One region of the Mycobacterium senriense genome, then DNA from elsewhere that is predicted to be linked to it. Evidence: riboswitches for the same ligand, from Rfam matches in the RefSeq annotation. Region 1 holds a riboswitch; the other holds the start of a gene.
What was found. A riboswitch is a leader RNA that binds a small molecule or an ion and turns the genes downstream of it on or off. The one in region 1 is predicted to bind magnesium.

Region 1 (16,078 bases):
GGGATGTCAGCGGCAATCTGCACAAGCTGGCCGACAAGCGCGTCGCGGTGGTCGGCACCGGCGCCACGGGCATCCAGATCGTGCCCTTCCTCGCCCGTGACGCCAAGCATCTCTACGTCTTCCAGCGGACGCCGTCGACCGTTGACGCCCGCAACAACACCGCGACCGATCCGGAATGGGTCAAGACGCTGCGGCCCGGCTGGCAACGGGAGCGGCAGCGCAACTTCCACTCGTGGACGTTCGAGGGCATGGCGCTGGGCCAGCCGGATCTGGTCTGCGACTTCTGGACCGAGCTCGGGCGCAACACCGCCGCCCGGGTGCTCGCACTGGACGATCCCGCGTCGCTGACCCCCGAGCAGTTCATGGCCATCCGGGAGGAAGAGGACTACAAGATCATGGAGCGGCTGCGGCGCCGCATCGACACCCTGATCGACGACGGCGCGACCGCCGAAGCCCTCAAGCCGTACTACCGCTTCCTATGTAAGCGCCCGTGCTCCAACGACGACTACCTGGCCAGCTTCAACCGACCGAATGTGACGCTGGTCGACGTGTCATCGAGCAAGGGCGTCGAACGCGCGACCGAGAAGGGTTTGGTCGCCAACGGTGTCGAGTACGAGGTTGACTGCATCATCTACGCCAGCGGCTTCGAAATCACCACCGAGATCAGCCGCCGCTACTCGATCGAAACGATCGAGGGACGCGACGGGCTGTCGCTGTTCGATTACTGGGGCGACGGCTACAAGACGCTGCACGGGATGACCAGCCGCGGCTTCCCCAACCAGTTCTATACCGGCTTCACCCAGGTGGGCATCTCCGCCAACATCGCCGCCAACTACGAGCTGCAGGGCGAGCACATCGCCTACATCATCGCCGAGGCGCTGAAACGGGGTGCGACCACCGTGGAGCCCAGCCAAGCGGCGCAAGAGGAGTGGTGCGCGACCATCCGCGAAACCGCAGTCGACAACTCGGCATTCGACGCCCAATGCACGCCCGGCTACTACAACAACGAAGGCGGCGGCGGGGGAGAAGGAATCCGGTCACACCTGGGCGAGCCGTACGGTCCGGGGTTCTACGCCTTCGAGGACCTGCTGCGGGTGTGGCGCGACAAGGGCGACCTGGACGGGTTGGTGCTCGGCACTTGAGCGAAACCCTGGGGCCCCAACTGCGATTCGACGACCGTGTTGCCGTGGTGACCGGAGCCGGTCGGGGGCTGGGCCGCGCCTACGCACACCTGCTCGCCTCGCGCGGCGCGAAGGTGGTCGTCAACGACGCCGGCGGCGAGCTCGACGGCGACGGGGCCGACGAGGGGCCGGCCGAGCAGGTGGTCGCCGAGATCACCGCAGCCGGGGGAGGGGCCGTCGCGTGCAGCGCGTCGGTGGCCACCAGCAACGGCGGGCTGGAGATCATCCAGACGGCGGTCGACAACTTCGGTCGAATCGACATCTTGATTCACAACGCCGGCAACGTCCGTCGCGGCTCGCTCAAGGAGATGAGCTACGAGGACTTCGACGCCGTGCTCGACGTGCATCTGCGCGGCGCCTTCCACGTGGTGCGGCCGGCCTTTCCGCTGATGTGTGAGGCGGGCTACGGCCGCGTCGTGCTGACGTCGTCGATCGGCGGCCTGTACGGAAACCACAATGTGGCCAACTACGCGGCCGCCAAGGCGGGCGTGATCGGGCTGTCCAATGTCGTCGCTCTCGAAGGCGCCGCCGAGGGCGTGCGATGCAACGCGATCGTGCCGGCCGCGGTGACGCGGATGGCCGACGGCATCGACACCTCGGCCTACCCGCCGATGGGCACCGAGCTCGTCGCGCCGGTCGTGGGTTGGCTCGCGCACGAATCCTGTTCGGTGACGGGCGAATTGTTCATCGCGCTGGCGGGTCGCGTGGCGCGGGCGGTCATCGTGGAGAGCCCGGGCGTGAGCCGGCCGTCGTGGACCATCGAGGAGGTCGGCAACCACCTCGATGCGATCCGGTACGTCGAGGCGCCACTCATTTTTCCGGTCGTCCCCGACGGGCACAACGAGCACATCCGCTACAGCTTCGAACTGGCTCACCGCTCAACCGACCAAGGAGCGCTCAATGGCTAGCCCGACGGGCCCGATGGCCGGCGTGCGCGTGATCGACCTCACCGCGATGGTGATGGGCCCGTACTGCACGCAGATCATGGCCGACATGGGCGCCGACGTGATCAAAGTCGAACCACCGCAAGGCGATAACACCCGATTCATCTCGGTGGGACCGGCGCCGGGCATGAGCGGGGTGTTCGTCAACGTCAACCGCGGCAAGCGCAGCATCGTGCTGGACCTGCAGACCGACGCCGGAACACGCGCGCTGCGCGCGCTCATCGAGACCGCCGACGTGTTCATCCACTCGATGCGTGCCAAGGCGATCGCCAAGCTCGGCTTCGGCTACGACGACGTCGCCGCGATCAATCCCGCTGTCATCTACACCAATTGCTACGGATACGGCCGACGCGGGCCCGACCACGACCGTCCCGCCTACGACGACACGATCCAGGCCGAATGCGGCCTGCCGGCGGTGCAACAGCAACTGACCGGCGAGGCCGACTACGTCGGAACCATCATGGCCGACAAGATCGCCGGCCTGACGGCGCTGTACGCCACGACGATGGCGCTGTTCCACCGCGAGCGCACCGGACAGGGGCAGGAGGTCGAGGTCGCCATGTTCGAGACCATGGCCTCGTTCATGCTCGTCGAACATGCCAACGGCGCCCTGTTCGACCCCCCGCTGGGGCCGGCGGTGTACCCGCGCACCGTGGCGCCCAACCGCCGGCCGTACCGCACCAGCGACGGCTACATCGCCGCGCTGATCTACAACGACAAGCACTGGAACGCCTTCATGAAAGCCGTTCAGCCACCGTGGGCCAGCGAGCTGTATTCGACGCTGGAACAGCGCGCCCGCGAGATCGACACCGTCTACGGGCTGGTCGCCGAGACCATGAAAGAGCGGACCACCGCGGAGTGGCTGGCGCTGCTGCGCGAACTCGAGATACCGGCCGCACCGCTGAACACGCCCGGCGCGCTGTTCGACGACCCGCATCTCAACGCCGTCGGCATGTTCGAGACGGTGGACAGCCCGCACGGACCGGTGCGCTTCCCCGGCGTACCCACCTGGTTCTCCCAGACACCGGGCCGCGTCGCCGGGCCCGCACCCGAGCTGGGCGCACACACCGCGGAGATCCTCGACCAGCTGGGCCTGGCGGTCGACGGTGTTCCTGGTTCCGGATAGCGATCTCAACGAAATATATTGCTGATGAAGGAGTTTGAAGACCATGGGCGTGCCCGTTTACAATCGCATCCTCGACCTGTTCGAGGCCGAGGGCGTGAACACGCTGTTCGGCATCCCGGACCCGAACTTCGTGCACATGTTCGCCGAGGCCGACGCCCGCGGCTGGTCGGTGGTCGCACCGCACCACGAGCTGAGTGCGGGATTCATGGCCGAAGCCGCGTCGCGGATGACGGGTAAGCCCGGGCTGTGCATCGGCACGCTCGGACCCGGCATGGCCAACATCGCCGGCGCGATCCAGTGCGCGCTCGTGGAGAACTCGCCGGTGATCTTCCTCGGCGGTCAGCGCGCCCGCATCACCGAACGCCGGGTCCGGCGCGGTCGCATCCAATTCGTCCGCCAGGAGCCCCTTTTCGCGTCGTCGGTCAAGTACAGCGCATCCATCGAGTACGCCGACCAGACCGACGAAATCGTCCACGAGGCGATCCGGCGCGCCATGTCCGGCACCCCCGGCCCGGCCTACATCGAGTACCCGTCGCACGTCATCTTGGCGGAGCTCGATGTCGCGGATCCGCCGCCGCCGCACCGGTATCGGCTGGTCAACCAGGGCGCGGGCGACCGTGAGGTGGCCGAAGCGGCCAAGCTGATCCGCGAGGCCGACAGCCCGATCCTGTTGGTTGGACACGGGGTCCACACCTCCCGCACCCAGCATCAGGTCAAGGAGCTGGCCGAGCTGATGGCCTGCCCGGTGATCCAGACCTCCGGCGGCACCTCGTTCATCCCGGGACTGCAGGATCGGACGTTCCCCTATCTGTTCTCCCCGGCCGCCAACGAGGCGGTCGAGGAATCCGACCTGTGCGTCGCGCTGGGCACCGAACTCGGTGAGCCGATGCACTACGGCCGGACCCAGCATTGGGCCGGCAACGATGCGAACCGCAAGTGGGTGTACGTGGAGCAGGACCCGGCCGCCATCGGCGTCAACCGTCCGATGGACGTGGCGCTGGTCGGCGATCTGCGCGGCGTCATACCGCAGCTGGTCTCCGCGCTCAAGGATTCCCCACGCAAGCCCGCACCCGCGCTACAGGCCCTGATCGAAAAGGATGCGAAAGAGCTTGCGGATATGGCGGAATCGGCACCGTCCGGACGCTCGCCGATCCATCCGGCACGCTACGTCGTCGAAGCCACCAAGGCGTTCAATGCGCTCGAGGACGGCATCATGGTGCGCGACGGCGGCGCGACCGTGATCTTCCAGTGGACCTACTCGCAGTCCAAGCCGCGCGACGTGATCTGGAACCAGAACTTCGGCCACCTGGGGACCGGCCTGCCCTACGCGATCGGAGCCTCCGTCGCCGAGGGCGGCAAGCGCCCGGTGATGCTGCTGACCAGCGATTCGGCGTTCCTGTTCCACATCGCCGAGTTGGAAACCGCTGCGCGGCAAAACCTTCCGCTGGTGTGCGTGGTGGGTGTCGACCACCAGTGGGGCCTGGAAGTGGGCGTGTACAAGCGCACCTTCTCCCAGCCGTCGCCGCAGCCCGGTGTGCACTGGAGCAAGGACGTCCGGATGGACAAGGTTGCCGAGGGCTTCGGGTGCCACGGTGAGTATGTCGAGAAGGAAGAAGAGATCGGCCCGGCGATCGCTCGCGCCTACGCCAGTGGCAAAGTCGGTGTGGTGCACGTGTGCATCGATCCGAAGGCCAATTCCGAGGAGATGCCCAAGTACGACCGATTCCGGACCTGGTACGCCGAAGGCACCCAGTAGGGCCCGCAGGAAGAAAGAGGATCGATGTCATGCGCGAATACCTGAAGTTCTACATCGACGGACAGTGGGTCGACCCGGTGCGCCCCAACACCTTCGACGTCGAGAACCCGGCAACCGAGCAGGTTTCCGGCAAGATCTCGCTGGGATCGGCGGTCGACGTGGACGTGGCGGTGCAGGCCGCCCGGCGGGCCTTCACCGGCTGGTCGCAGAGCACCCGCGAGCAGCGCCTGGACCTGTTGCAGGCCATCCTCGCCGAATACCAGAAGCGCGCGGACGATCTCGCCGAGGCGGTCACCGAGGAGATCGGCGCGCCGCCCTCGCTGGCCGCGGGGCCTCAGGTCTTTCTCGGGATCGGCCACCTGACCACCGCGATCGACGCCCTGAAGAACTTTTCGTTCTCCGAACAAAAAGGGGCGACGCTGATCGCCAAGGAACCGATCGGCGTCTGCGGCCTGATCACGCCCTGGAACTGGCCGATCAACCAGGTCGCGGTCAAGGTTTACCCGGCGCTGGCGACCGGCTGCACCGTCATCCTGAAACCTTCTGAGGTGGCGCCGTATTCGCCCTACATCTTCGCCGAGATCCTGGATGCCGCGGGCGTGCCGGCAGGGGTGTTCAACCTGATCAACGGTGACGGCGCGGGCGTCGGCGTGGCCCTGGCGAGCCATCCCGACATTGACATGGTGTCGTTCACCGGATCCACCCGCGCCGGTGTGGACGTGGCCACCAACGCCGCCGCGACCGTCAAACGGGTGACCCAGGAACTCGGCGGCAAGAGCCCTAACATCGTCCTCGACGACAGCGGCTTCGCCGCGGGCGTCAGTGCGGGCGTGGCCAACATGATGCCCAATTCCGGGCAGAGCTGTAACGCGCCGTCGCGCATGCTGGTCCCGAATTCCCGGATGGACGAGGCCATTGCCATCGCGCGGGAAACCGCCGAGAAAGTCGCGGTGGGAACCGACGACGCGACCGCGATCGGGCCGGTGGCGTCCAGGACGCAGTTCGAGAAGGTGCAGCGCCTGATCCAGCAGGGCGTCGACGAGGGTGCGACCGTGGTTGCGGGAGGCCCGGGCCGGCCGGACGGACTGGACAAAGGTTACTACGTCAAGCCGACGGTCTTCGCGCACGTCACCAACGACATGACGATCGCGCGTGAGGAGATTTTCGGGCCGGTGCTGTGCATCCTTGGCTACGACGATCTCGACCACGCCGTCGAGATCGCCAACGACACCCAATACGGCCTCGCCGGCTTCGTTTCGGGGGCCGACCTCGACACGGCGCGCGACGTCGCCCGCAAGATCCGCGCGGGATGGGTGACCATCAATCACGCGTTCGACATGAACGCACCGTTCGGCGGGTACAAGCGCAGCGGCAACGGTCGCGAATGGAGCGAATTCGGCTTCCACGAGTACCTGGAGGTCAAAAGCACCCTGGGCTACGCGCCTGACAAGGCCTGACGGGTCGGGCCGAAATCCGAACGCAGCGCGGCGAAAAACACCTCGCGTGTCCTCCACCTGATCCTGCGCGCCCGCCTCTAGGCTGGCTTGCTGAACTCAACAGGAGGGGCAGCGACGTATCGGCATCAACCTTGGCGCCGGGCGAGATGGTAGTTACGGCGCGCTGACAGTAAGCACCGAGCCGGGCGGGTCTCACCCCGCACCGGCTCGTCGTACTCGGCGCCGATGGGTCGCCCCCATGCGCCGCGTCGGCCGGCTGGCGATCTGGGACCGGCCGGAGCGGGCCAGCGGAATCCCGGCGCTCGACGGGCTGCGCGCGATCGCGGTTGCACTGGTGCTCATCGGACACGGCGGCATTCCCGGCGTCAGCGGCGGATTCATCGGCGTAGACGTCTTTTTCGTCCTCAGCGGATTTTTGATCACCTCGCTGCTGCTGGACGAGCTGGGACGCAGCGGCCGTATCGAGCTCACCGGTTTCTGGATCCGGCGCGCCCGGCGACTGCTGCCCGCGCTGGTGCTGATGGTGCTCACCGTGGCCGCGGCCCGCCAGCTGCTGCCCGACCGGTCGCTGACCGGGTTGCGCGACGACGCCATCGCGGCCTTCGTATGGATGGCGAACTGGCGGTTCGTCGCTCAGAAGACCGACTACTTCACCCAGGGCGCCCCGCCCTCGCCGCTACAGCACACCTGGTCACTCGGGGTGGAGGAGCAGTACTACTTCGTCTGGCCGGTGCTGCTGATCGCGGTCACCCTGCTGCTCGCGGCCCGCGCCAGGCGCCGCTCGACCCGGGCGACCGTCGGCGGCGTGCGGTTAGCCACGTTTCTGATCGCCACCGTGGGAGCACTGGCCTCGGCTGCGCTCGCCATCGTCATGACGTCGGATGGCACCCGCGACCGGATCTACTTCGGCACCGACACCCGCGCGCAGGCGCTGCTGGTCGGCGCCGCGTCGGCCGCCCTCCTGGTTCGGGACTGGCCGTCGATGAACCGCGGCTGGTGCATGATCCGTACCCGATGGGGTCGCCGAGTGGCGCGCGTTCTGCCGTTGCTCGGGTTGGCGGGGCTGGCGGCGGCGACGCACTACGCCACCGGCGCCAGCGGTGAATTCCGGCACGGCCTGCTGATCGGGGTCGCGATCGCGGCGGTAATCGTGATCGCACCCGTCGCGCTGGAGCAGCGCGGCCTCATCGCCCGCGCGCTCGCGTTGCGCCCGCTGGTGTGGCTGGGAACCATCTCCTACGGCGTCTACCTGTGGCATTGGCCAATCTTCTTGGCGCTCAACGGCGAACGCACCGGGTGGTCCGGGCTGCCGTTGTTCGCCGCGCGGTGCGGCGCCACGCTGGTGCTGGCCGCGGCATCGTATTGGCTGCTCGAACAACCCATCCGGCGCTGGCGACCGGCGCGGGTGCCGCTGCTGCCGCTGGCGGCCGCGACCGTGGCGAGCGCGGCCGCGGTGACCCTGCTGGTGGTCCCGGTGGGCACCGGGCCCGGTCTGCGCGAGGTCGGCCTACCGCCCGGCGTCTCGGCGGTCGCGGCGGTCTCGCCGTCGCCGCCCGGCGGCACCCGGCCCCGAGATGCCAACCGGCCGTTCACCGTTTCGGTGTTCGGTGATTCGATCGGGTGGACCTGGATGCACTACCTGCCCCCGACGCCGGGGTTTGCGTTCCTCGACCACACCGTCATCGGATGCAGCCTGGTGCGCGGCACGCCGTACCGCTACATCGGTCAGACTCTCGAGCAACGATCCGAATGCGACGGCTGGCCGATTCGCTGGTCGAGGCAGGTTAGCCAGGATCAGCCGGACGTCGCGCTGCTGGTCATCGGTCGCTGGGAAACGGTGGACCGGGTCAACGAGGGCCAGTGGACCCACATCGGCGACCCGACGTTCGACGCCTACCTCAACGGTGAGCTCGAACGGGCGTTGACCATCGTGAGTGCCACCGGTGTGCACGTGGTGGTCGCGACCGTCCCCTACAGCCGGGGTGGTGAAAAGCCGGACGGCCGGCTGTATCCGGAGGACCAGCCGGACCGGGTCAACCTGTGGAACACCATGTTGCGCAAGACCGTCAGCCACCACCCGAACGTCGCGATCCTCGACCTGAACAAGAAGCTGTGCCCCGACGGTGTCTACACCGCCAAGGTCGACGGCATCAAGGTCCGCAGCGACGGCGTCCACCTCACCCCCGAAGGGGTGAAGTGGCTGACGCCGTGGCTCGAGGAATCGCTGAGGTAGTCCTAACCGCTTGTGCGGCAGCTGATCTCCATGCTGTCGCTGTCGCGAACCTGGAAGTTGAAGCTCACGTAGCCGTTCTCCGGGTTGCGCACCCGGTCCAGATAGGGCGCCATGTCGGCCGAGCTGGCGTTGTCGGCGATGACGAGCACACCGGGTGACAGGCGCGGTTCCAGCAACTCGAGCACGGGCAGGTACAGGTCCTTCCAGCCGTCGAGCAAGACGAAATCGACCGGCCCCGCAACGTCCGCCAGCGTGGACAGCGCGTCGCCTTCGAGGATGGTGATGACGTCGTCGAGACCGGTCTCGGCGAACGTCTGCTTGGCCGCGGCGATCTTGGTATCGCTGAGTTCGGTGGTCACCACCCGGCCGGTGCCGTTGTCGCGCACCGCGGCGGCCAGGTGCACGGCGGAAATGCCGAAAGACATGCCGAATTCGACGATGGTGGCCGGGCGGGTGGCGCGTACCAGTGAATACAGCAGCCTGCCTGCTTCCGGTGTCACCGGGATGTAGAACTCGCTCATCGCCTCGGCCCGCTCCTGTGCGGTCATCGGGCGATCGAACGTGCCGCGCCGCTCGCGCAACAGCGCCATCTGGTTTTTCGACTCGGCGTACATGCGGTCGAGCGTCGAAGCGACCCGGGCATCCTGCAACGTTGTGGTCATGGCATCGAGCCTAGGCGCGCAGCCTGGGCGGGCGCTGGGAGAGCCGCGCCGGGCGTCAGGGATCCGTTAAGCGTTTGACGACGCGTTTGACGAGCCCGCGACCGCGGTGCCACTATGGACCCCGCAAGCACCTCGGTAGGTGAGGCGTCTGCATGGATACAGGCCACTGACCCCGAACGTCGAGAGACGCCCCGGGTCAGGACAGCTCTTCCCGGACCCAAGGGTTGAGCCCAAGTGGCTTCTGGAATGTTCCGGATACGCCGTGCAGTGCCGAAGCTCCGACGAGAGGGGTGCGACCCGCGGCATGTGACGCGGGTCATTCCTGCCTCTTTCGTTCAGGTGAATGTGGTGACACCCGCGTGTGTCTTGGCCGTGAGGAGGTGAGGGCGAGATGAGTCCCGGCGATAGTCCCTATCCGAAATCCGTCTTGTCCCGATCCGGTTCCGGCATTTCTCTCACCGCCTGACCTCTCCTGGTGCTGCGCGGCCGAGCAGCCGTGCCGATGCCGATCGGGCCTCCGTCAGGAGAAGAAGATCATGGCTTTTGTTATCACGCACCGTTTTTCCACCGCTTCCCGGATGCGCGGACGCTCGATGCTGCGTGCAGGCCGGTTGTTGGCCAACAGGTTTCACTGGCAGGCCGGCCTGACCCAGCAGGAGCGGGCCAACCTGTACGTGTCGAGGATGCCGATCGCGATGGTCACCGCATCGCTGGGTGGCCACGCCTCGGGTTCGGACCGCTGAACCACCGCCGCGGCGACGGGCGTCACAGCGCCGCCCGTCGCCGCAGGCGCGTTGAGTGCCGCAACCGCGACTGCCTCATCACGAGGTGAGAAGTGTTCGAGATAGCGAGGATTCGATGACTTCGATCGACACCGGCGGCCGTCGCCGCGACTCGGGATTCGCTGCTGCCGCGCGGGAAGACGCACGCCGCGAGGCGCATAGCCCGACGGTGCTCGATTCCGCGCACGTCGGCGACATCGTCGGCGCGTTCGGGCGCATCCGGCGCGACGGGGACGGCGGCTACGGGGCGTTCAGCGGACGCTGGCGCCGGCTGCGCACACTGGCGGTCATCACCGGTCCGGGGTTGATCGTTATGGTGGGCGACAACGACGCCGGCGGCGTCGCGACCTACGCGCAGGCCGGCCAGAACTACGGCATGGGACTGTTGTGGACGCTGGCACTGTTGATTCCGGTGCTGTACGTGAACCAGGAGATGGTGCTACGGCTCGGCGCGGTGGCCCGGGTCGGGCACGCGCGCTTGATATTCGAGCGGTTCGGCAAGTTCTGGGGCGCCTTCAGCGTCGGTGATCTGCTGGTCCTGAACGCTCTGACGATCGTGACCGAATTCATCGGCGTCTCACTGGCTCTCGGGTTCCTGGGTTGCCCGAGGGTCGTCGCCGTCCCTGCCGCGGCCGTGCTGCTGTTCGCGGTGGTGGCCGGCGGGTCGTTCCGCCGTTGGGAGAGGCTGATGTTCCTGCTGATTGCGGTGAACGTGCTGGTCTTCCCGATGGTGTGGCTGGTGCATCCGAACCCGAAAACGGCGGTGGCCGGCCTGATCCCGCAGTTCCCGGGCGGCCTCAACTCCACGGTGCTGCTGCTCGTGGTCGCGATCGTGGGCACCACGGTCGCGCCGTGGCAGCTGTTCTTCCAGCAGTCCAACGTGGTGGACAAGCGCATCACCGCCCGCTGGATCCCCTACGGCCGAGCGGATTTGGCCATCGGAATCGTCGTGGTCATGGTCGGCGCGACGGCGTTGATGGCCGTGGCGGCGTTCGGGTTGACCGACACCGCCGATGCGGGTCACTTCACCGATGCGGGCGCGGTCGCCGCGGGATTGTCGAAGCATCTGGGCGGGACGCTGGGGGTGCTGTTCGCGATCATCCTGCTGGACGCATCGCTGATCGGCGCCAACGCCGTCGGCCTGTCAACCACCTACGCGGTCGGTGATGCCATGGGCAAGCGGCACTCGTTGCACTGGAAGATCAGCGAGGCCCCGCTGTTCTACGGTGGCTACGCGATACTGCTCGGAGTTTCGGCGGCGGTCTCCTTCAGCCCCGACCACATCCTGGGCCTGGTGACGCAGGGTGTGCAGGCGCTCGCCGGTGTCCTGCTTCCCTCGGCGACCGTCTTTCTGGTGCTGCTGTGCAACGACCGGGCGGTGCTGGGCCCGTGGGTGAACACGGTGCGGCAGAACATCATTGCGTGGACCATCGTGTGGTGTCTGGTGCTGCTGTCGCTGGCGTTGACGGCCGCCACCTTCTTTCCGAACCTGTCCACCGCCACGCTCGAGGAGGGCCTTGCCGGCGGAGCGGTGCTGGGCATCGTCGCCGGCGCGATGATGATCGTCGTTGGCCGACGGCACCGCAACCTGACCGACGCCGAAGCCATCGTGCGCACGCTCGGCGGTGGCCTGGACCCAGAGGAGGTCGACGAACTCGACGAGGCCGCGTCGCTGACGCGTGCCGAGCGCCGGGCCGTACGTCGCCAGGACCGGGCCGGCTGGCAGACCCCCAACCTCGCGCTACTCGATCGGCCGACGATGTCGCCGATGCGCCGGGCGGGGCTGTTCACCCTGCGGGGCTACCTGGTGGTGGCCGTGGCCTTCGTCATCATCAAGATCGTGCAGGCAGGTGTGGTCGGGCCGGCAGCCTCACTGTGAGTTAGTGGGCAGCAGAACGATTTTCCCGTGGGTGTGCCGCTGCTCCAGCTCGGCATACGCGTCGGCGACCCGGTCCAGCGGGTAGGTTGCGGCGATGTCGAACTCGATGGCTCCGGAGACGATCAGGTCGGCCATCTCGGCGAGCACCTCGGGCGTCGAGCCCTCCATGCTGCCCTCGGTCTTGGCGCCCACCTCCCCCGCCTTCTGGAACGAGATGATGGTGTCGATCCGCTCGGGCGCCACGCCGAGATCGACGGCGAGCTGGACGTAGTCCGGGCCGAACAGGTCGATGAATGCATCGATGCCATCCGGTGCCGCCTCGCGTAGCCGTTCGAGGAGCCCGTCACCGTAGGCGATCGGTATGACACCATGCGCGCGCAGCCACTCGGCGTTGCCGGGCCCGGCGATGCCCAGCACCCGCGCCTTGCGCAGCACCAGGAGCTGCACGACCAGGCTGCCCACCCCGCCCGCGGCGGCCGACACGGCGATCGTCTCACCCGGTTGGGGTGCCACCGCGCGGACGGCCGCATAGGCGGTCGCCCCGACCACGTACAGCGAACCCGCTGCCTCCCAACCGAGTTGGGCCGGTTTGCGGATCAACTGGTTCACCGGAACCGCGGTGTGGGTGGCGTGGCTGGACCGACGCAGGCTGAATCCCAGGACTTCGTCGCCGACGGAAAACTCGGTGACCCCAGGTCCCACGGCGGTGACGACGCCGGCCAGGTCGCTGCCCTGTCCGGAGGGGAAGGTGGCCGGGAACATCTCGTGCATCGCCCCGACCCGGATGCCGGCCTCGCCGGGGTTTATCCCGGCGGCTCGAACCTCGACGACGACCTCGCCGGGCTCGGGGGAGGGCATCTCGATGTCGGCGACGTACAACACCTCGCGTCCGCCGTAGCGGTCGAACCGTACCGCGCGCGCCGCCGCAGCCGTCATGCCGATCTCCTTCCGGTCGAGGATGCTCCTACCCACGCCAGCATAGGCACCCGATGTGCTACCCACCGGGTGCCCAGTGGGCATATGTTCGTAGCAAGCCTGGTTCACACCAGCATTTCGCCGGCGGCGTCGGGAGCCGCGGTGAAACCCGGATACCGATGACACGTGGAAGGAACATGCGTGGAAGTTGATCGGATCGGCAAAGCCGGCTGGGCCGTTGCCATCGTCGTGATCGGCGCCGCGAGCAGCGGATGTGGCGGCGCCGACAAGGCCTCGCCCCCGTCGGCGTCGAGTTCCGCCGCTTCGACCAGTTCGAGCGTGGTCACCGGCCCGCCCTCGGGTCAGCCCTCGGATTACGGCTTCTTGTTGATCAAGCCGAACGACGTGGGCGGCGGTCTCACCGCGCCGCAGTCGCCCATGCTCAACCCCAACAACGCGCCGGGGGTCGCCCAACTGTTCGCCAACGCCGACAGCAGCCGCCGGCTGTGGGACACCATCACGGTCGCCGCGGACCCGGCGGCAGCCGCCGCCGAATTGGCTTCCACCCAGGGCGGTTACAACGGCAAGGTGAATGGGAGTTGGCAGCCGCTTGCCGTCGGCGCCCACGGGGTGACGATCTCGGGCACCTCGCCGGACAACTCCCAGGCCATGACGGTCTTGGTCTTCACCGAAGGCAAGGCGTTGGTCACCCTGGAATTCGATGGCGCGCCGACCGACCCGCTCGATCCGGCCGTCGCCCTCGACATCGCCCGCAAGCAGGATGCCGCGGTCAGGGCCGGGCTGCCCGGCTAGCGGTTACACCAGGCCAAGCAAGCGCAGATCGGCGACGTACTTGTCGATCAATGCCGCCGACAGATGCGGAATGTCTTGGTCCGCACCTATTTTCGCCGACCGCACGGCGCTGCGGAACACGTCGGTGGGGGCCGGGGCACCGCGCAGCGGGGTCTCCGGTTTCCGGTAGGCGTCCAGCAACGGCAGCACCGAATGCTGGCGCTGCTTGTCGGGCAGGGCGCGAAGGGCGGTCGTGAACCGGCCCAGCCACTCGTCGTAGTCGTCGATGCGCCGAATGTCGTGTCCGGCGGCGATCAGCCAGTCGACGAACACATCCAGCGAGATGCCGTCGTCGTGCGGGTTCATCACGTCGAAGGACCGGTAGGTGCCGGAATCCTCGGCGGCCGTGGCGATCTGTTCGCCCAGCGTGGTCACCGCTTCGGCCACGAAGTCGGCGGGCAACCCGTCGTAGTGGGCGATCGCACGGCCTCCCTGCGGATCGGCCTGGTAGAAGGAGGCCGGTGCGATACCGGTGGTCAGCAAGCTGAATACCAAGCGGGTGAACGCATCTGGAACATTGAGCTGTCCGGCATAACGGCTGTGCGCCAGGATCATGTCGGACCGGAAGACCGCGACGGGCAGGCCGCACAGGTCGTGCGCCTCGCGCAGCAATACCTCGCCGGCCCACTTGCTGTTCGCGTACCCGTTCGCATAACTGTCATCGACCGGCCGCAGTGCGCTGACGGTACGGATGTCGCCGTCTTCGGCGAACGCGGCCGGATCGACCGACAGGGCCACCGCGACGGTCGACATGTACGTGACGGGCTTGATCCGTGTCGTGATCGCCAGGCGAATCAATTCGGCGGTGCCCACCACGTTGGGGCCGAACAGTTGGTCGTAGGGCAGCACGTGGTTGACCAGTGCGGCAGGATGGACGATCAGATCCACACTCTGCGCGAGGCGCTCCCAGGTGCCTTGCTGTAGGCCGAGATTCGGCTCACCGATATCGCCGACGATGACCTCGAGGTGATCGGCGGCCAGCGTGCGGAAGCGCTCCAACAGTTGCGGATCGCCGCTATCGAAGACGGCCTCCAGGCGTTTGGTGGCGGCCGCGGCATCCGCGGCGCGGATGACGGAGATGAGTTTTCCGCCGGTCTCGGCGAGCCGTTCGAGCCACTCCAGGATCAGGAAGCGGCCGAGGTAGCCGTTGGCGCCGGTGAGCAGGACGGTGTGCGGCGTGCCGGTCGCGCGCGGCAGCGCCGGGGCCTCGACCAGGGTGGTCGCGTCGATGAACTTGTCCAAGGTGAGGTCCGCGGCGCGGACCTGCGTCGCGCCTCGCCCGTGGACGGTTGCGAAGGTCGGCCGCCGCGACCCCGATTGGCGTTCGGATTCAACGTATTCCGCGAGCTGGCCCAGGTCGGTTGCCGGGCCGGTGATCATTCCGACGGGCACATCGACGTCGAAGATGTCACGCAGCAGGTTTGAAAACGTCAACGCCGACAGGGAGTCGCCGCCGAGCTCGATGAACAGCGCGTCGGGCGCCGGCGGCCCGCCGGCCAGGCCGAGCAGCGCCTCGGCGGCGCGACTGAGGGTGAAGATCACCGGGTGGTCGGCCGCGCCTTCGCGCAAGGCACGCAATTCGGTCACCCGGTTTTCGGCCAGCTCCGCGTACAGCTGTTCGAGCCGGGCGCCGTAGTGCTCTTTGAGCTTGGGCCGCAGCAGCTTTCCCACCCCGGAGAGCAGGCCGTTGTCCTCGCTGAACGGCTCCGTCTCGACCACGAAGTCGACGGGTACCTCGTAGGACTGCAGCTCGGCGAGTTTGGCCGACTGGCGCAGGGATTCACCGAGGGCGGCCTTCAAGCCGTCGGCGTCGCCGGCGAACCTCTCCGCGGCGTCGTCGGTCGGGACGACAACGGCCAGCAGATAGGGCCGTTCGCTGTTGCCGTAGACGAAGACCTGGCGCACCAGTGCCGCGCTGGAGAACACCGCTTCCAGCCGCGCCACGGCGACGAACTCGCCCTGGGCCAGTTTCAGCACGTTGTTGCGGCGGTCGACGTAGGCGAGCCGGCCCGGCTCCAGCTCGGCCATCACGTCACCGGTGCGGTAGTAGCCCTCGGGGTCGAAGGCCTTGGCGGTGACATCGGGCCGTTTGAAGTACCCGGGCGTGGCGCTCAGCGACTTCACCAGCAATTCGCCTCGCGGATAAGGCTTGTCGGTGAGGAAATAGCCCAACTCGGGAACGTCGATGAGCTTGTAGTCCTGCACCGGCGGTCGGGTGATCCATCCGTCCTTGCTCACCATGCCGACCTCGGTCAGACCGTAGCCGTCGAGAACATGGACTTCCAAACAGG
Region 2 (16,078 bases), 2.1 Mb from region 1:
GCGGCCTCCCCGATGCCCGAGGATCCCCCGGTGATCAGGGCGGTCTTGCCCTCGACGGCGTCCTCGAGCGTGCGGCCCTGCACCGCGTCCAGCAGATTCCTCAGATAGAACGGTCGGTACCGTCCGGCCGAGTTCGGGGTGTTGACGATGTGGGACACCGCGGCCAGTGGCTTTTCCACCAGGTTCCCGATCGAGTTCTCCACCAAGTTCGTTAAGTCACCGAGATTCATCGGCATTCGCTCCTGATGATGTGAGCCCCCCGACCGCAACTGGCCTGCCCGTTGACCACGACCGCCTTGCGGGGCTGTGCGAGTGATGTGACGTGCATCATTAAGCCAACCTAGGGCATCAGTCGCTCAGCCCGATGCGGATTGCCGCCATGTAACGCGACGGCGGGTCTCACGGTTCGCCGGCGACGGTCGCCAGCTGTGGGCAATCCGCTTGTTACACAGGGCAATCCGGGTGTGATCGCGCACTAACTGACGAGCAACGCCGCAATGTTCCAATCGTTCTTATGAAAATTCTGGCGCGCTTCCGCAAGCCCGGACCGGCACCCATCTACGACCGGATCGGTGGGCACGAGGCGATCGAAGTCGTGGTCGAGGACTTCTACGTTCGCGTGCTTGCCGACGATCAACTGTCCGGCTTCTTCACCGGCACGAACATGAACCGCCTCAAGGGCAAACAGGTGGAGTTCTTCGCCGCCGCCCTGGGCGGCCCGGAGCCCTACACCGGCGCGCCGATGAAGCAGGTGCACCAGGGCCGCGGGATCACCACGCACCACTTCAATCTGGTGGCCGGCCATCTGGCCGACGCGCTGGCCGCCGCCGGGGTGCCGTCGGAGACGGTCACCGAGATACTCGGCGCGATAGCGCCGCTGGCCCCGGAGATCGCCACGGGCGACGCAGGCAAGGTCCGGGTTTGACCGTTTGTGCCTAGCATGCTTGACATGCGGCGCACATTTGACGACCTGATCGCCGAGGCGGACGCCGCCCCGGTCGAGGGCTGGGATTTTTCGTGGCTGGACGGCCGGGCCACCGAGGAACGCCCGTCGTGGGGTTATCAGCGGCTGCTGCGAGGCCGGTTGGCGACGGTGTCGGCCGCGCTGGACATTCACACCGGCGGCGGCGAGGTGCTGTCCGGCGCGGCACCCTTCCCGCCGACCATGGCCGCCATCGAGACGTGGCCGCCGAACGCGGCGCTGGCCACCCGGCGCCTGCACGCGCTCGGTGTGGTGGTCGTCGCGATGCGCGACGAGCCGCCGCTGCCCTTCGCCGACGACGCGTTCGACCTGGTGACCACGCGTCACCCGATCTCCGTCTGGTGGAGCGAGATCCTGCGGGTACTCCGGCCGGGCGGCACCTACTTCGCGCAGCACATCGGCCCGGCCACCATGGGCGAGCTGGTCGAGTACTTCATCGGGCCGCAGCCGCAGAAGTGGGCCGAGTTTCACCCGGACGCCGTGCGCGCCCAGGCCGAGGCCGCCGGGCTGGAGATCGTCGATGTGCGGATGGAGCGGATGCGCGCCGAGTTCTTCGACATCGGTGCCGTCGTGTACTTCCTGCGCAAGGTGATCTGGACGGTGCCCGACTTCAGCGTGCAGCGCTACCGCGAGCGGCTGGCCGAACTGCACGAGCGCATCGAATCCGGCGGGCCGTTCGTCACGCACTCCGTGCGGCTGCTCGTCGAGGCCCGCAAACCCGCCTGAGTCAGCCCTCGTCGCGCAACACGTCCAGCGCGTGCTGCAGGTCGGGCGGGTAGGGGCTGACGATCTCGATCCGCCTGCCGTCGGCCGGATGGGTGAAGGACAACGAGCGGGCATGCAACCATTGACGTTCCAGCCCAAGCTTTTTCGCGAGCTTGGGGTCCGCGCCGTAGACCAGGTCACCGCAGCACGGGTGATGCAGCGCGGAGAAATGCACCCGGATCTGGTGGGTGCGGCCGGTTTCCAGGTGCACGTCGAGCAGGCTGGCGGCGACGAAGGCCTCCACGGTGTCGTAGTGGGTGAGGCTGTGCCGGCCGTCCTTGGTGACCGCGAACTTCCACTCGCCCCCGCGGTGACGCCCGATCGGCGCGTCGATGGTCCCGCTGGACGGGTCCGGATGTCCTTGCACCAGCGCGTGATAGCGCTTGTCGACGGTGCGCTGTTTGAACGCCCGCTTGAGCACGGTGTAGGCCCGCTCGGACAGCGCCACCACCATCACCCCGGACGTGCCGACGTCGAGGCGGTGCACGATGCCCTGCCGCTCGGGCACGCCCGAGGTGGTGATCCGGTAGCCGGCGGCGGCCAGTCCGCCGAGCACGGTGGGCCCGGTCCAGCCGACCGACGCGTGCGCGGCCACCGCCGCCGGTTTGTCGACCGCGACAATGTCGTCGTCGGAGTACAGGATCGTCATGCCCTCGATGTCGACCGGCGTGTTCTGCAGCGGGGCGGGCGCCTCGGGCAGCCGCACCTGCAGCCAGGCGCCGCCGGTCAGCCGGTCGGACTTGCCGGCCTGGACGCCGTCGAGTTCGACGCCGCCGTCTTCGGCGAGCGCCGCCGCCGCGCTGCGCGACAGCCCCAGCAGGCGGGCCAGCCCGGCGTCGACACGCATGCCCGCCAATCCCTCCGGGACGGGCATCGAGCGGTCACTCACCCGCGCTGTCCTGGCTGTCGCCTTCTTCCTTACGCCGGTCGCCGGCGGTGCGCCGACCCACCGAGTCGAAGTCGAATCCGAAGATCGACAGCACCACCAACAGGATGGCGCCCCCGACCACCGAGGGGTCGGCGACGTTGAACACCGGCCACCAGCCCACCGACAGGAAGTCCACGACATGCCCGCGAAGCGGCCCGGGGGCGCGGAAGAATCGGTCGACCAGGTTGCCCATGGCGCCGCCGAGGATCATGCCCAGGCCCACCGCCCACCAGGGCGACACCAGCCGGCGTCCCATCCAGAAGATGCCGACCACCACACCGGTCGCGATCAGCGTCAGCATCCAGGTGTACCCGGTCGCCATCGAGAAGGCCGCACCCGAATTGCGCACCAGGGTCCACGTCACCGTGTCGCCGATGATCGGCACCGGCTGGCCGGGCGGCAGCAGTTTGACGGCAAGGACCTTGGTGACGACGTCGAGGGCCAGGACTACCGCCGCGATCGACAGCAGCAGCCGCAGCCGCCGCGGAGCGGGTGCGGGCGAAGCGGCGGTGTCGGGCTCCGCGTCTGGCTCGACCGGGGCGGCCGCACCAGCCTCTTCGGCTGAGGTCACCGGCTCAGTCGAGTTCGTTGGTTCTTCGGGCACTTCCCCATCATCCCCTACTGCCCCACGCAGGCTCCATGATCGCGGCGATGCGCAATGATGCCACCATGGCCCGCCTCACCGTGATCGCCACCGGCGGCACGATATCGACCGGCACCGGCGCCGACGGGGTGCATCGACCCTCGTACAGCGGATCCGACCTGACGGCGCCCTTCCGCGAAGAACACGACGTCGACGTCGTTGACCTGCTGGCAGTTGACAGCTCGGAGCTGACCCTGGCCGATTGGGACCGGATCCGCGACGCGGTGACGGCCGCGGTCGACGGCGGGGCCGACGGGGTGGTGGTGCTGCACGGCACCGACACCATGGAGGAAAGCGCGCTGTGGCTCGAGCTCACCTATGCCGGCCCGGCCCCGGTGGTGCTGACCGGCGCCATGCGCAGCGCCGACGCCCCCGAGGCGGACGGCCCGGCGAATGTGCGCGACGCCCTGGCGGTGGCGGCCAGCCCGGCCGCCCGCGACCTGGGCGTGGTGCTGTGTTTCGCCGGCCGGGTGCTGCAACCGCTGGGCATGAGCAAGGTGGCCACCGAGGACCTCAGCGGCTTCACCGGCCGGCTGCTCGGCACCGTGGCTGGCGACGTGGCCCTCACCGGCCCGAAGACCCGCCCGTACGCCGGCGAACTGCGGGCCACCGATGCGCCGCGCGTCGACATCGTCGCGGCATACCTGGGCAGCGACGCGGTGGCCCTCGATGCGTGCGTGGCCGCCGGGGCGCGGGGTGTGGTGCTCGAGGCGCTGGGTTCGGGAAACGCCGGACCTGCGGTGGTCGACGCGGTGCGCCGGCACTGCGGCGACGGGGTCGTCGTCGCGGTGTCCACCCGCGTCCCCGGCGGCCGGGTCGGCGCCAGCTATGGTCCCGGCCACGACATGGCGGCGGCCGGGGCGGTGATGGTGCCGCGGCTGCGACCGTCTCAGGCGCGCGTCCTGCTGATCGCCGCGCTGTCCGCGGAGCTACCGGTCGCCGACGTCGTCGCCCGCTGGGGTTGACAGCGCATCGGCCTGCAGCCCCCCGGCGTAATCGGGCCAATCCAGGGAATCGATCGGGTTGGCGCGCACCAGCTCGCCACCGTCGGCGGGAAACGTCCGGGCGGGTCCGGGGCCGGAGCAGCGCGTTTCGAACCGCGCGGTGACCACGCCGTGGCCCGCGCCTTGCACCCAGCCGTGCCCGAGCTCGCGGTGGGCGACGTCGTCGCCGACCCGCCACCCGGCCTCATCGGGCCCCGGAGTGAACATCGCCTCCGTCGCGGTCTCCACCGACGGCGAATCCGGTTGCGGCGCCGCCAGTTCCAACTCGGGAAACAGCGATTCCTGGCGCACATCGCTCAGCCCCGAAAAGCCCACGCCGAGAAGGCGAATGGGCCCGATCTCGCGCGGATCGAGCAGTAGGCGGCGGGCCATGCCCACCAGCGCGGCGACCTCGGTGGTGGCATAGGGCAGCGTCGCGGACCGGGTCAGCGTGCTCATGTCGGATTTCTTCAGTTTGACGGTGACGGTGCGCGCGCCGCGGCCGTCGCGCAGCAGGCGGTGATGGGCGTGCTCGGCGATCGGCTCGATGGCCTCACGCAACTGCTCCAGGCTGGTCAGGTCGGCGGCAAAGGTCGATTCGGAGCTGATCTGCTTGGCCTCGGCGCGCTCGGCGACCGGGCGGTCGTCGATTCCCCGGGCCAGCCGGTGCAGCGCCGGCCCGATCGTGGCGCCCAGGATGTTGGCCGCCTCGGCCTCGGTCAGCGCGGCCAGCTCGCCGATGGTCTCGATGCCGAGGCGATGCAGCCTCTCCTCGGCGACCGGGCCGATCCCCCACAGCCGGCGCACCGGCAGCCCGCCGAGCAACGGTCGTTCTTCGGCGCGGCGCACCACCCGGACACCATCGGGTTTGGCCAGCCCGGAGGCGATCTTGGCGATCTGCTTGCCCGACCCGGCGCCCACCGAGGCGATCAGGCCGGTGTCGTCGCGGACCCGTCGTCGCAGGTCCTCGCAGAACGCCTCGACGTCCTCGGCGGACGCTCCGGCGAGCTGAGCGGGTTCGCCGAATCCCTCGTCGAAGGACAACTGCTCGACCACGGGCACCACGGCGCGGATGGTGTCGAAGACGCGCCGGCTGGCCAGCCCGTACACCACGCCGCGCGGCGGCAGCACCACCGCGCTGACACCGACCAGCCGGCGGGCCTGATGCATGGGCATGGCCGACCGCGCCCCGAACACGCGCGCCTCGTAGCTGGCCCCGGCCACCACGCCGCGCCCGCCCACACCACCGACCAGCACCGGGCGCCCGCGCAGCGTCGGGCGGGTGAGTTGCTCGACGGAGGCGAAGAACGCGTCCATGTCCAGGTGCAGCACCCACCGCGACTCCACACGCTCGATGCTAGGGCCCACGCGAAGGGCCAGTTGGGACTAACGTTTTGTCATGGCCATGAACCTGGCGCACCGCCGGATCTGCAACTCGCAGCGCTGGGCCGAGGCGGTCGAGCTTCGCGCAGGCCGGCTGCGCTGGCGCGCGATCAAATGACGGACAACAGGCAGGGCGACGCGGCCGCTCCGCACGGGAGCGCGTCGCCCTCGACGCGATGGGAGCGGCTGCGCCATCAATGGAACGAACGCCTGCAGCCCGGCGAGCAGGCCACCGTGTTGGCGTGGGCGTCGTTCACCCTGACCTTCGCGGGCCTGCGCGGCCTCACCCACTGGATCCGCGCCGGCCATGGACCATCCGGCGGCGGTGTGTCGTTGGGCGGCAAGCACTTTCACCACTACAACATCGGGATCGGGATGCTGGCGACGGTGGCCGGTGTGGGGTTGCGCGGAAGCGAGAAGCAGCGGCGGCATCCCGCGGCGGCGGTGGCGTACGGTGCCGCCAACGCGATGATCGTCGACGAGCTGGCGCTGCTGTTGGACCTCAAGGACGTCTACTGGGCCTCGGATGGCCGCAAGAGCGTCGACGTCGCGGTGGGCGTGATCGCCACCGGGGCGACGGTGGCGGTGGGCATGCCGTTCTGGCCGCATGTCCACCATGCGCTGCGATCGAGGAGCTGACCGCCGCGAGCGTAACGCCACGGCGAAAATTGCGTCCGAATTCCGCCGTGGCGTTACGCTCGCCGATACCCCGGCGAGCGCTCAGGCCTTGGCGATGCTCACCCGCACGCCGTCACCGATCTCGGCGCCATCGGCCGGATCGCCGAATTCGAAACTGGTGGCCAGGATTTCGCCCGCGATGAGGTCGCGGTGAGTGCGCGCCCAGTCGGCCCGCTCGCCGGGCACGGCCATCACCACCGAAATCCGGTCGGACACATCCAGACCCGTGGACTTTCGCAGCTCCTGCAGCTCGCGGATCCGGTCCTTGGCCCAGCCTTCGGCCTCGAGTTCGGGGGTCACCGTGCCGTCCAGCACCACCAGGCCCGCCCCGTCGGTCAGGGCCGCGGTGAATTCCGGGTCGGCGGCGACCAGCCGTGAGCTGTATTCCTCGGGTTGCAGCACCGCGGGTCCGGCGGTCAGGGTGCCGTCCGGATTGACGACGCCCTCCCCCGCCTTGACCGCCTTGATGGCCGCCTGCACATCCTTGCCCAGCCGCGGCCCGGCCACCCGCGCGTTGACGGTGAGCTCGAAGCGGCCATAGGTGTCGATCGCGTCGGTCAGCTCGACGCTCTTGACGTTGAGCTCGTCGGCGATCAGATCGGCGAACGGCTCCAGCCGCTGCGGATTCTCCACCGCCACCGTGAGTTTGGGCAGCGGCAACCGCACCCGCAGCTTCTTGGCCTTGCGCAACGAGGACGCGGCCGAGCAGACCTCGCGGACCTGATCCATCGCGGCGACCAGGTCGGGGTCGGCGGGCACGTCGCCGGCCTGCGGCCAATCGGTGAGGTGCACCGACCGCTGCGCAGTCAGGCCGCGCCACACGATCTCGGTCACCGACGGAAGCAGCGGCGCGGCCAGCCGCGCCATCACCTCCAGCACGGTGTGCAAGGTGTCGATGGCGTCGACATCTTCTTCCCAGAACCGCGAACGCGACCGTCGCACATACCAATTCGTCAGCGCCTCGGTGAACTGACGCAGCTGCTCGCAGGCCCGCGAGATGTCGCAGGTGTCCATCTCATGGGTCAGGTCGTCGCGCAGCTCGGCGAGCTTGGCCAGGATGTAGCGGTCCAGCACCTGCGTCGAATCGGTGCGCCAGGTACCGACTTTGGGCGCGTAGAGGGCCAGGAAGCTGTAGGCGTTCCAGAACGGCAGCAGCACCTGGCGCACACCTTCGCGGATGCCCTGCTCGGTGACGATGAGATTGCCCCCGCGCAGGATCGGCGAGGCCATCAGGAACCAGCGCATGGCGTCGGAGCCGTCGCGGTCGAACACCTCGCTGACATCGGGATAGTTACGCAGCGACTTGCTCATCTTCTGGCCGTCGGATCCCAGCACGATGCCATGTGCCACACACGTTTTGAAGGCGGGACGGTCGAACAGCGCGGTGGCCAGCACGTGCAGGGTGTAGAACCAGCCGCGGGTCTGCCCGATGTACTCGACGATGAAGTCGCCCGGGTAATGGCCGTCGAACCAGTCGGCGTTCTCGAACGGGAAATGCACCTGGGCGTAGGGCATCGATCCCGAGTCGAACCACACGTCGAGCACGTCGGGGATGCGGCGCATCGTGCTGGCCCCGGTCGGGTCGTCGGGGTTGGGCCGGGTCAGCTCGTCGATGAAGGGCCGGTGCAGGTTGGTGGGCCGCACCCCGAAGTCGCGTTCGAGTTCGTCGAGGCTGCCGTAGGCGTCGACCCGCGGGTAGGCGGGGTCGTCGGACTTCCATACCGGAATCGGGGTGCCCCAGTAGCGGTTTCGTGAGATCGACCAGTCGCGGGCGCCCTGCAGCCACTTGCCGAACTGGCCGTCCTTGACATGCTCGGGGTACCAAGTGATCTGCTGGTTGAGTTCGACCATCCGGTCCCGGAACTCGGTGACCGCGACGAACCACGAGGACACCGCCCGATAGATCAGCGGGTTGCGGCAGCGCCAGCAGTGCGGGTAGGGGTGCTCGTAGGTTTCGTGGCGCAGCAGCACCGCACCGTTGGCCGCGGCGGGACCGCTGCCGTTCTTCAGGTCACGGATGATGTGCGGGTTGGCGTCAAAGACGTGCTGCCCCTGGTAATCCGGGACCGAGGCGTCGAAGCGCCCCTTGGAATCGACGGGCGTGACCGGGGTGATGCCGACTTTGTCGGTGGTCGCCATGTCGTCCTCGCCGTAGGCCGGCGCCATGTGCACGATGCCGGTACCGTCCTCGGTGGTGACGAACTCGCCGGGCAGCACCTGAAATGCGTTGGCAGTATCCATGAAGTACGGAAACGGCGGCAGGTAGCGGGTGCCGAGCAGGTCGGCGCCGCGGTGGGTGGCCAGGATCTCGGGCTCCTCGCCCTTTTCGAAGCCCAGCTCACGCGCATAGGCGGCCAGCCGCGGCTCCGCGAGGACGAAACGCTTGCCCTCGGCCTTGACCTCGACGTAGGTCACGTCGGGGTTGACGGCGACCGCCAGGTTGGACGGCAGGGTCCACGGCGTCGTCGTCCACACCAGCAGATAAGCGCCATCCAGGGCACCGCCGGTGACTTTGAATCCCACCGTGAGCGCGGGGTCCTGGCGGCTCTGGTACACGTCGTCGTCCATCCGCAATTCGTGGTTGGACAGCGGGGTTTCGTCGCGCCAGCAGTAGGGCAACACCCGGTAGCCCTCGTACGCCAGGCCCTTGTCCCAGAGCTGTTTGAACGCCCAGATAACCGACTCCATGTAGGGCAGGTCCAGCGTCTTGTAGTCGTTGTCGAAGTCGACCCAGCGCGCCTGGCGGGTGACGTAGGCCTGCCATTCGTCGGTGTAGCGCAGCACCGAGGCGCGGCAGGCGTCGTTGAACGCGGCGATGCCCATGTCGTCGATCTGCGATTTGTCGGTGATGCCCAGCTGGCGCTCGACTTCGAGCTCGGCCGGCAGCCCGTGGGTGTCCCAGCCGAACCGGCGCTCCACCTTGTAGCCGCGCATGGTTCGGTAGCGCGGGACGATGTCCTTGACGTAGCCGGTGAGCAGGTGCCCGTAGTGCGGCAGCCCGTTGGCGAACGGCGGCCCGTCGTAGAACACGTATTCCGGCGAGCCGTCACGGCGGGCGATGCTGGCCCGGAAGGTGTCGTCGCGGGCCCAGTAGTCCAGCACCTCGAGCTCGAGCGCCGGGAAGTCCGGCGCTCCGCCGGCCGGCTTGGGGTAGGCCTGGACGGAGTCCACCGGCTGAGCCTCGAGGTCAGCTGCGGGGCCGGGTGTGTCGGTCACGATGCGCGTTGTCTCCTGTGCCACGGTGCAAACCGGGGACGACGACGCGCTGGCTGCGCGAGCGCCGCGGTACCACCCCGCTTGCCGCGCTTTCGCGTGGCCGCTCGATGACGGCTGTGACGGGCCTACCCGTTCGGTTCTACTGAGCCAGGACGGCTGTTCTTCCGAAGGCTCCCCGGTGATGGCCGGATCGACGCCAGTAGATCGATTCTACGAAGACCCGCAAATCCGGGTGCACTCCAAGGGGTCACCAAGGCGCAGAGCTACGTCTGCGGCCAGGCGACCTCTTGGAGCCACGGTTGTTCGGCGTCCATCGAAGTTCGTCTTTCAGGCGCGGACTTCGAGGACGCCGACCCGCCACAGTGCGGCGTACACGTGACGCACCGGGACGCTCAGCAGGCGGGCGGCGCCGTCGACCAGCGGGTCGCCCCCGGCGCCGAACGATGCGTTGTCGGACCGGCGGCGGGCTTTGGTCACGGGAGCCTCGGCCGGAGCCGGGATCGTGTCGGTGTCGCGCACCACGGTCAGCGTGGGGGCGGGCGCTACGGTGAGCACTTCGTCGTAGAAAGCTGCGGTCATCTTCGCCTCCTAGAGGGGAGATCCAACGGGGATTGACTGGACTGACGTGTGTCCCATCCCGTGTGATCTCAGAACGCTTGGGCGATAGCCACTTAGCGTTGCGACGACTCAGCCGAGAAGGTCGCGCCGGAGACCGGATCGGGACGAAACACAGTTCGGACTTCGGTCCGGACTATCGCTAGAACTCATGTGTCCCTCACCTCCTCGCGGTCACGACGCATGCGCGGGTCGCATGCAATCTATGCGCAGCAAAGGAGCAGAACCCGACGACCGTCGGGGATCCGCACCTCACTCGTCAGAGCTTCGGCACCACACGACGTGTCCTGGCCTGGAAAAACAATCCGAGCCGGAAGCCACCTGGGCTCAACCCTTAAGCCGGGAGGAGCTGTCCTGACCCGGGGCGTCTTTCGACGTTCGGGGTCAGTGGCCTGTATTCGTGTAGACGCCTCACCTAACGAGGTGCTTACCCGACCGATGATGCACGACGGCTATGGTGGGGTCAAATCCCTGGATAGCGTGTCGGAGATTCTGTACGCATTCATTAGGAGCGCACACAGCATTCGGCCAGGTTCACGGCGCTGAGCTGGGCGTACGCCCGGCGGCCGTCAGGAATTCGTCAATTCCGTGCGGATGGCTTGGCCGCCGCGAATCACTTCTCCACCAGGCCTTCGAGCCGGCCGATGGTGTCGATGAACTCCTCAACCATGTCCAGCACCACCGAACGCGTCGGCCGGACCCGGTCCAGTGAGCCCACGACCTGCCCGACGAAGTAGGTGGCCAGCTCACGCGCCTTGGCGCCCTGATGGGCGGCGGCCTGGTTGATGCGCAGCTGCGGCTCGGTGATCAGCGCGGTCTGCAACGGCATGCCCAGCGGATCCGGGTTTTCCGGCCGCTCCCACTCCTCGGTCCAGGCCGTGCGCAGCATCCGCGCCGGCTTGCCCGTCATCGAGCGCGACCGCACCGTGTCCGACGAGCTGGCGGCCAGAAACTTCTCCTTGACCACGGGCGCCGTCTCGGCCTCTTCGGTGGTCAGCCACACCGAGCCGCACCACACGCCCTCGGCGCCCAGGGCCAGCGCCGCGGCGATCTGACGGCCACGGGCGATGCCGCCGGCGGCGAGCACCGGCACCGGCGCCACGGCATCGACGACCTCGGGCACCAGGACCATGGTCGCCACCTCGCCGGTGTGCCCGCCCGCCTCGGTGCCTTGCGCGACGATCAGGTCGACGCCCGCGGCGGCGTGCCGTTGCGCGTGCCGGGTGGTCCCGGCCAGCGCGGCCACCAGCACGTCCCGGTCGTGCGCGCGTTCGACGAGGTCCGCCGGGGGCGGGCCCAGCGCGCTGGCGATCAGCCGGATGTTGTTGGAGAACGCGACGTCGAGCAGCGGCTCGTAGGTCTTGGGCGAGATGTTCAGGCGACCCAGCGACGCGCGCGGCTGCTCTGCCGTCGCGGTGACGCCGTAGCGGGCCAGGAGGTCGTCGACGAACGCGCGATGCTCGTCGGGCAGCAGGGTGCGGGCCTGCGTGGTGTCGATGCCGCCCTGCTCGGCGCCAACGTATTTGGGCGGCAGCAGCAGGTCGACTCCGTAGGGCTTGCCTCCGGTCTGTTCCTCGATCCAGGTCAGCTCGCTCTGCAGGCGTTTAGGGCTGTGCGCGGTGGCGCCCAGGATCCCGAAGCCGCCCGCGTTGGTCACCGCTGCCACCACGTCGCGGCAATGGCTGAAGGCGCAGATCGGGAATTCGACTCCGAGCATCTCGGCGACCCTGGTTCTCATTGCCCGACGCTAAGAGTTATCGACTGCTAAGTCAATCGGCCACGGCGCGTGGGCAACTCATGTTTGCGCGCCGGCGCTACGACCGGGGAGACCGGCCGTCCGGCGGCCAGCTGGACACGCCCTCCTCCAGCGGCACCTCCAGGCTCTGCAGGATCGACGCGACCATCCGCCAGGCGCCGATGACCGTTACCAGTTCGACGAGAATCGTTGTGTCACCAGCGAATTCACGCTCACATGCCGCCCAGTTCGCGGCGCTCACCGCGCCGTCGCGGACCACGTCGTCGGTCGCCGCAAGCACCGCCCGCTCGATGGATCCGAACTCCGCGTAATCTGGCCAATCCCGCACGCCCAGCAGATCTTCGGCCGGAACGCCGAGCCGCGATGCCACCCGCCAGTGCTGTGTCCATTCGTAATCGCAGGAGGTGAGCCAGCCGATCCGCATGATCACCAGCTCGCGCAGCCGCGAGTCGAGGGTCCCGTGCCACAGCATGGTGGCGAGCAGGTCGTTGATGCCGCGCGCCAGTGGCGGATGGTTGAGCAGCACCTGGAAGATGCTGAGCTCGGCCATGTAGTTGGGGACGGCGGCTTCGTCGGCGGCGGCTTTGGCTTCGTCGAGTGGCAGTCGAGGTAGGCGCGCTGTTGTCATCGGATGAGCACTCCTCCGTGCTGGCGGGACGTCGCGTTCTACCGTCATGGTAGTCAGGCGCAGGTGTCCCGGTGATCAGCTCGGCATCGGTTCGCCAACGTAGTCGCCGAACGACCACAAGTTGCCTTCAGGATCGCGGACGGCGAATTCGGTTGCACCGTAATCGGTTTTGGCGAGCGGGCGAACGATTTCCGCCTCGTGTGAGAGCACCCGTTCGTAGAGGGCAGCGGGATCACCGGTGACGATGTAGCCGCCGGCGGTTCCCGGTTCACGCGACCAGTCCGCCCCGGCTTTGTGGCTGCCCAACATGATCCCGCCGCTGCCTTCCGGCCAATTCAGCTGGGCGTGATCGACCCGGTCGCCGTCGCCGTACCGGGCCGCGACGACGAAGCCGAACGCGTCGACGTAGTAGTCGATGAGCTTGAGAGCGTTATGTGCCTGCAGCGTCAACCAGACGGTCGGATTCGAAGTAGTCATGGTCCCATCGTGAACCGGACGAGTGCCCGCCGTCTTGTATGTTTCGGAACTCTTCGGCCAGCCATGCCCGCGGCGGCACCCCGGCGAACCGGCCGAACTCGCGGGTCAGGTGCGCCTGGTCCCAATACCCGGTGTCGGCCGCGACCGCGGCGAGGTCGACCTGGCCGTCACGACGCGCCGACGCCGCGATCCTGGCCGTCGCGTGCTGGAATCGCATGAGCATCAACACCGTCTTCGGAGATCTGCCGACCTCCCGCTGGAACAGCGCGGTCATCCATCTGGCACTCACCCCGACGCGATCTGCCAACGCGCTCAAAGGAATTCGGCCTCCAGTGCGCTCCATCAGCCGCCAGGCGTACGCGACCTCGGGACGCACGGCCACATCGTCGTGGCGGCGCTGGGCGTCGACAAGGTAATCAGCCACAGTTGCGAAGACGTCGGGCCAATGACGCGCTCCGGCGACACGCTCGGAGAGTTCGATCGCGCGACGGCCGAGTACGTCGACACCGTCGTAGGCGGTGACCGGCAGCTCGGCGCTGGGCATACCGAACAGTGCGCGCGACGCCAACGGGTGCACCGCCAGCTGCACACCGGCTTGGGCACGCCGCTGCCGCACATGACTGGCCTGCACGTGTAATCCACCGAGGACCAATGGGTTGGGCCGAGAACTCGCGAGGCCATCGACGGTGGATGCGGCCTCCACCCCGTCGTCGAGGCTGACGATGAACGTCAACATCGACGACGGCAGACCGCGATGCACAGTCTCGGGCACCTCCAGCGCGCGATAACCCACCATCGACGTGATGCCGGGCGCCTTCCGCGCCGGCGCCACCACGAACTCCCAGCTGCGCTGCGCTTCGCCGCCCATCCCAGCCACGCTAGCGCGGCGGGGTTGCGACGTCAGGTCCCTTGACGGTCATCGCCGAATTCGTCCTGGGCACGACATACGTGAGGAGCCGCTGACCCAACCGGGCCCGAATGTCGGCCGGGTCAGTGGCTCCGGTCACATAGACGAGGCGCTCCTCGCCGGCACCCTTGTCACGAACAAGCACCGCCGCCTCCCCCACAACAACCGAATCGACTAGCGCGGCGCGGGCTCCTCCGCAGACGCTCAGGGCGCAGCCTCGTTCAAATAGCCCTGGCTGCGTACCCATCTCCGCTGTGTGTGGGGCAGTAATACCGGTCACCGTCGATGACAGTCCACCCCAGCAACTGCAGGGCCGACCGTGACGGTGACCCATTGGATGCCCTGACAGTTCTCACGCATCTTTCGCATCGCACTTCGGTCATCGGTGCTTCACCTCGTTCTGCTGCACGTTGGCCAGCAGGCGTCCTCGTCGACACCGTTGCCTTGGGCATCCGGTTAATCAGGCGGGATGCCCGGTCGGCAAACACTGACCGATATTTTTCGTTGCTCCTCGTCGTTTGGCCAGACGGCGAAATCCGAAAGTGTGCGCGACCGAACGGTCAACGCTCACCCGCTCCGAAGACCCCGTAGTCAACATGGGTCGAACAATTAGAAACTGTAATAGGCGAGTACCCCGTTTGTCCACGGTTATACGAACGTATTGTCTTGTAAATGACTAAGAAGATGGATCGTCATTTAGGCGCAAGGTTGTGTACATACTTATAGTACTACTAGACAGTAGTCTGATAACACACAGTATGCACTAGTTGCGATGGGATTTCCGGATTCGACAGCCACGCGTCGCGGCGTTGTCCGCTATCGCCGGGTTACACGTGCTGGCCCCGACAAGCCGGTAGCGCCAATGGCGGATAAACGAATGCGGCGTGGTCCGGATGGACCACGCCGCATTCGCGTTCGTCGTAAGGGGTTACAGCAAACCGAGCAATTGCAGGTCGGTGACGTACTTGACGATCACCGACGCGCTGACATGCGGGATGTCGTTGTCGGCACCGACCTTCGCTTCCTGCACCGCAGCGCGGAAGCGATCCGTCGGTGCGAAGGCACCCCGGGCCGGCTCGGCGGGCTGCAGATTCTTCGGATCCCGCAGCAGCAACGTCAACATCTGCAAGACCGAGTTCTGGCGCTGCCGTTCCGGCAGGCCGCGCAGGCCGGTCTCGAAGCGCTGCAACCACTCGCCGAAGTCGCCGACGCGCTCGATCGGGTAGCCGGCTTCAATCAGCCAGTCGACGTATTCGTCGAGTCCGATGCCGTCGTCGTGCGGGTTCATCACGTGGTACGTCTCGAACCCGTCCATCACCTGGGCACCCAGTTTGGCGATGGCCTCGGCGACGAACTCGACGGGCAGGCCGTCGAAGTGCGCGCTCTGCCGGTTACCGTCGGCGTCCAGCTGGTAGAAGGACTTGGGCGCGGTGCCGGTGGCCACGAGGCTCAGGATCATCCGGGTGAAGATGTCCGCCACGTTGAGCTGACCGGCGTAGGTGGTGTCGGCCAGGATCATGTCGGAGCGGAACACCGAGACCGGCAGACCGCACAGGTCGTTGGCCTCGCGCAGCAGGACCTCGCCCGCCCACTTGCTGTTGCCGTACCCGTTGGCATAGCCGCCGTCGATGACGCGCCGGGCGCTGATGACCCGGACGTCGCCGTCCTCGGTGAACTCCGCCGGGTCGATCTGGCGGCCCACATCCGAAGTCGACACGTACGCGTACGGCTTCTTCTTCGTGGTGAGCGCCAACCGGATCAGCTCCGCGGTGCCCCCGACGTTGGGGGTGAACAACTCGTTGTAGGGCAGGACGCCGTTGACGACGGCCGCGGAGTCGACGATCAGGTCGACGGTGTCGGCCAGCCGCTGCCAGGTCTCCTCGTCCAGGCCGAGGTTGGCCTGGCCCTTGTCGCCAGCGACGACCTGCAGGTGCTCTTCGGCGAGTTCCTGGAAGTGCTGCAGCAGTTCCGGGTCACCGCTGTTGAAGGTCTGCTCCAGGCGGCGCCACGCGTCCTCGTCGGACTTGGCCCGCACCAGGCAGATCAGCTTGCCGTCGACCTGTTCCAGCTGCTCGAGCCATTCCAGTGCCAGGTAGCGACCCAGGAAACCGGTCGCC

Region 2: linked by a shared signal. The riboswitch ahead of MTY59_RS23835 (Rv1535 family protein) and the one ahead of MTY59_RS06855 (hypothetical protein) in region 1 are both predicted to bind magnesium.

The regions. Positions count from the first base shown of each region.
Region 1 covers NZ_AP024828.1:1,424,766-1,440,843, reverse strand. The annotation lists gene MTY59_RS06890 (flavin-containing monooxygenase) at 1-1,142, shown strand, start outside; gene MTY59_RS06885 (SDR family NAD(P)-dependent oxidoreductase) at 1,139-2,089, shown strand; gene MTY59_RS06880 (CaiB/BaiF CoA transferase family protein) at 2,103-3,251, shown strand; gene MTY59_RS06875 (thiamine pyrophosphate-binding protein) at 3,295-5,007, shown strand; gene MTY59_RS06870 (aldehyde dehydrogenase family protein) at 5,037-6,464, shown strand; gene MTY59_RS06865 (acyltransferase family protein) at 6,703-8,697, shown strand; gene MTY59_RS06860 (O-methyltransferase) at 8,700-9,359, opposite strand; M-box (ykoK) riboswitch at 9,484-9,656, shown strand; gene MTY59_RS06855 (hypothetical protein) at 9,896-10,102, shown strand; gene MTY59_RS06850 (NRAMP family divalent metal transporter) at 10,218-12,020, shown strand; gene MTY59_RS06845 (NADP-dependent oxidoreductase) at 12,012-12,956, opposite strand; gene MTY59_RS06840 (hypothetical protein) at 13,137-13,748, shown strand; gene car (carboxylic acid reductase) at 13,752-16,078, opposite strand, start outside.
Region 2 covers NZ_AP024828.1:5,109,090-5,125,167, forward strand. The annotation lists gene MTY59_RS23790 (SDR family NAD(P)-dependent oxidoreductase) at 1-230, opposite strand, end outside; gene MTY59_RS23795 (group I truncated hemoglobin) at 515-925, shown strand; gene MTY59_RS23800 (class I SAM-dependent methyltransferase) at 950-1,708, shown strand; gene MTY59_RS23805 (RluA family pseudouridine synthase) at 1,710-2,636, opposite strand; gene lspA (signal peptidase II) at 2,629-3,279, opposite strand; gene MTY59_RS23815 (asparaginase) at 3,327-4,283, shown strand; gene MTY59_RS23820 (DNA polymerase IV) at 4,248-5,648, opposite strand; gene MTY59_RS23825 (hypothetical protein) at 5,799-6,323, shown strand; gene ileS (isoleucine--tRNA ligase) at 6,405-9,533, opposite strand; gene MTY59_RS23835 (Rv1535 family protein) at 9,906-10,157, opposite strand; M-box (ykoK) riboswitch at 10,438-10,623, opposite strand; gene MTY59_RS23840 (NAD(P)H-dependent flavin oxidoreductase) at 10,807-11,931, opposite strand; gene MTY59_RS23845 (carboxymuconolactone decarboxylase family protein) at 12,008-12,577, opposite strand; gene MTY59_RS23850 (VOC family protein) at 12,653-13,054, opposite strand; gene MTY59_RS23855 (AraC family transcriptional regulator) at 13,008-13,850, opposite strand; gene MTY59_RS23860 (hypothetical protein) at 13,933-14,106, opposite strand; gene MTY59_RS23865 (non-ribosomal peptide synthetase) at 14,890-16,078, opposite strand, start outside.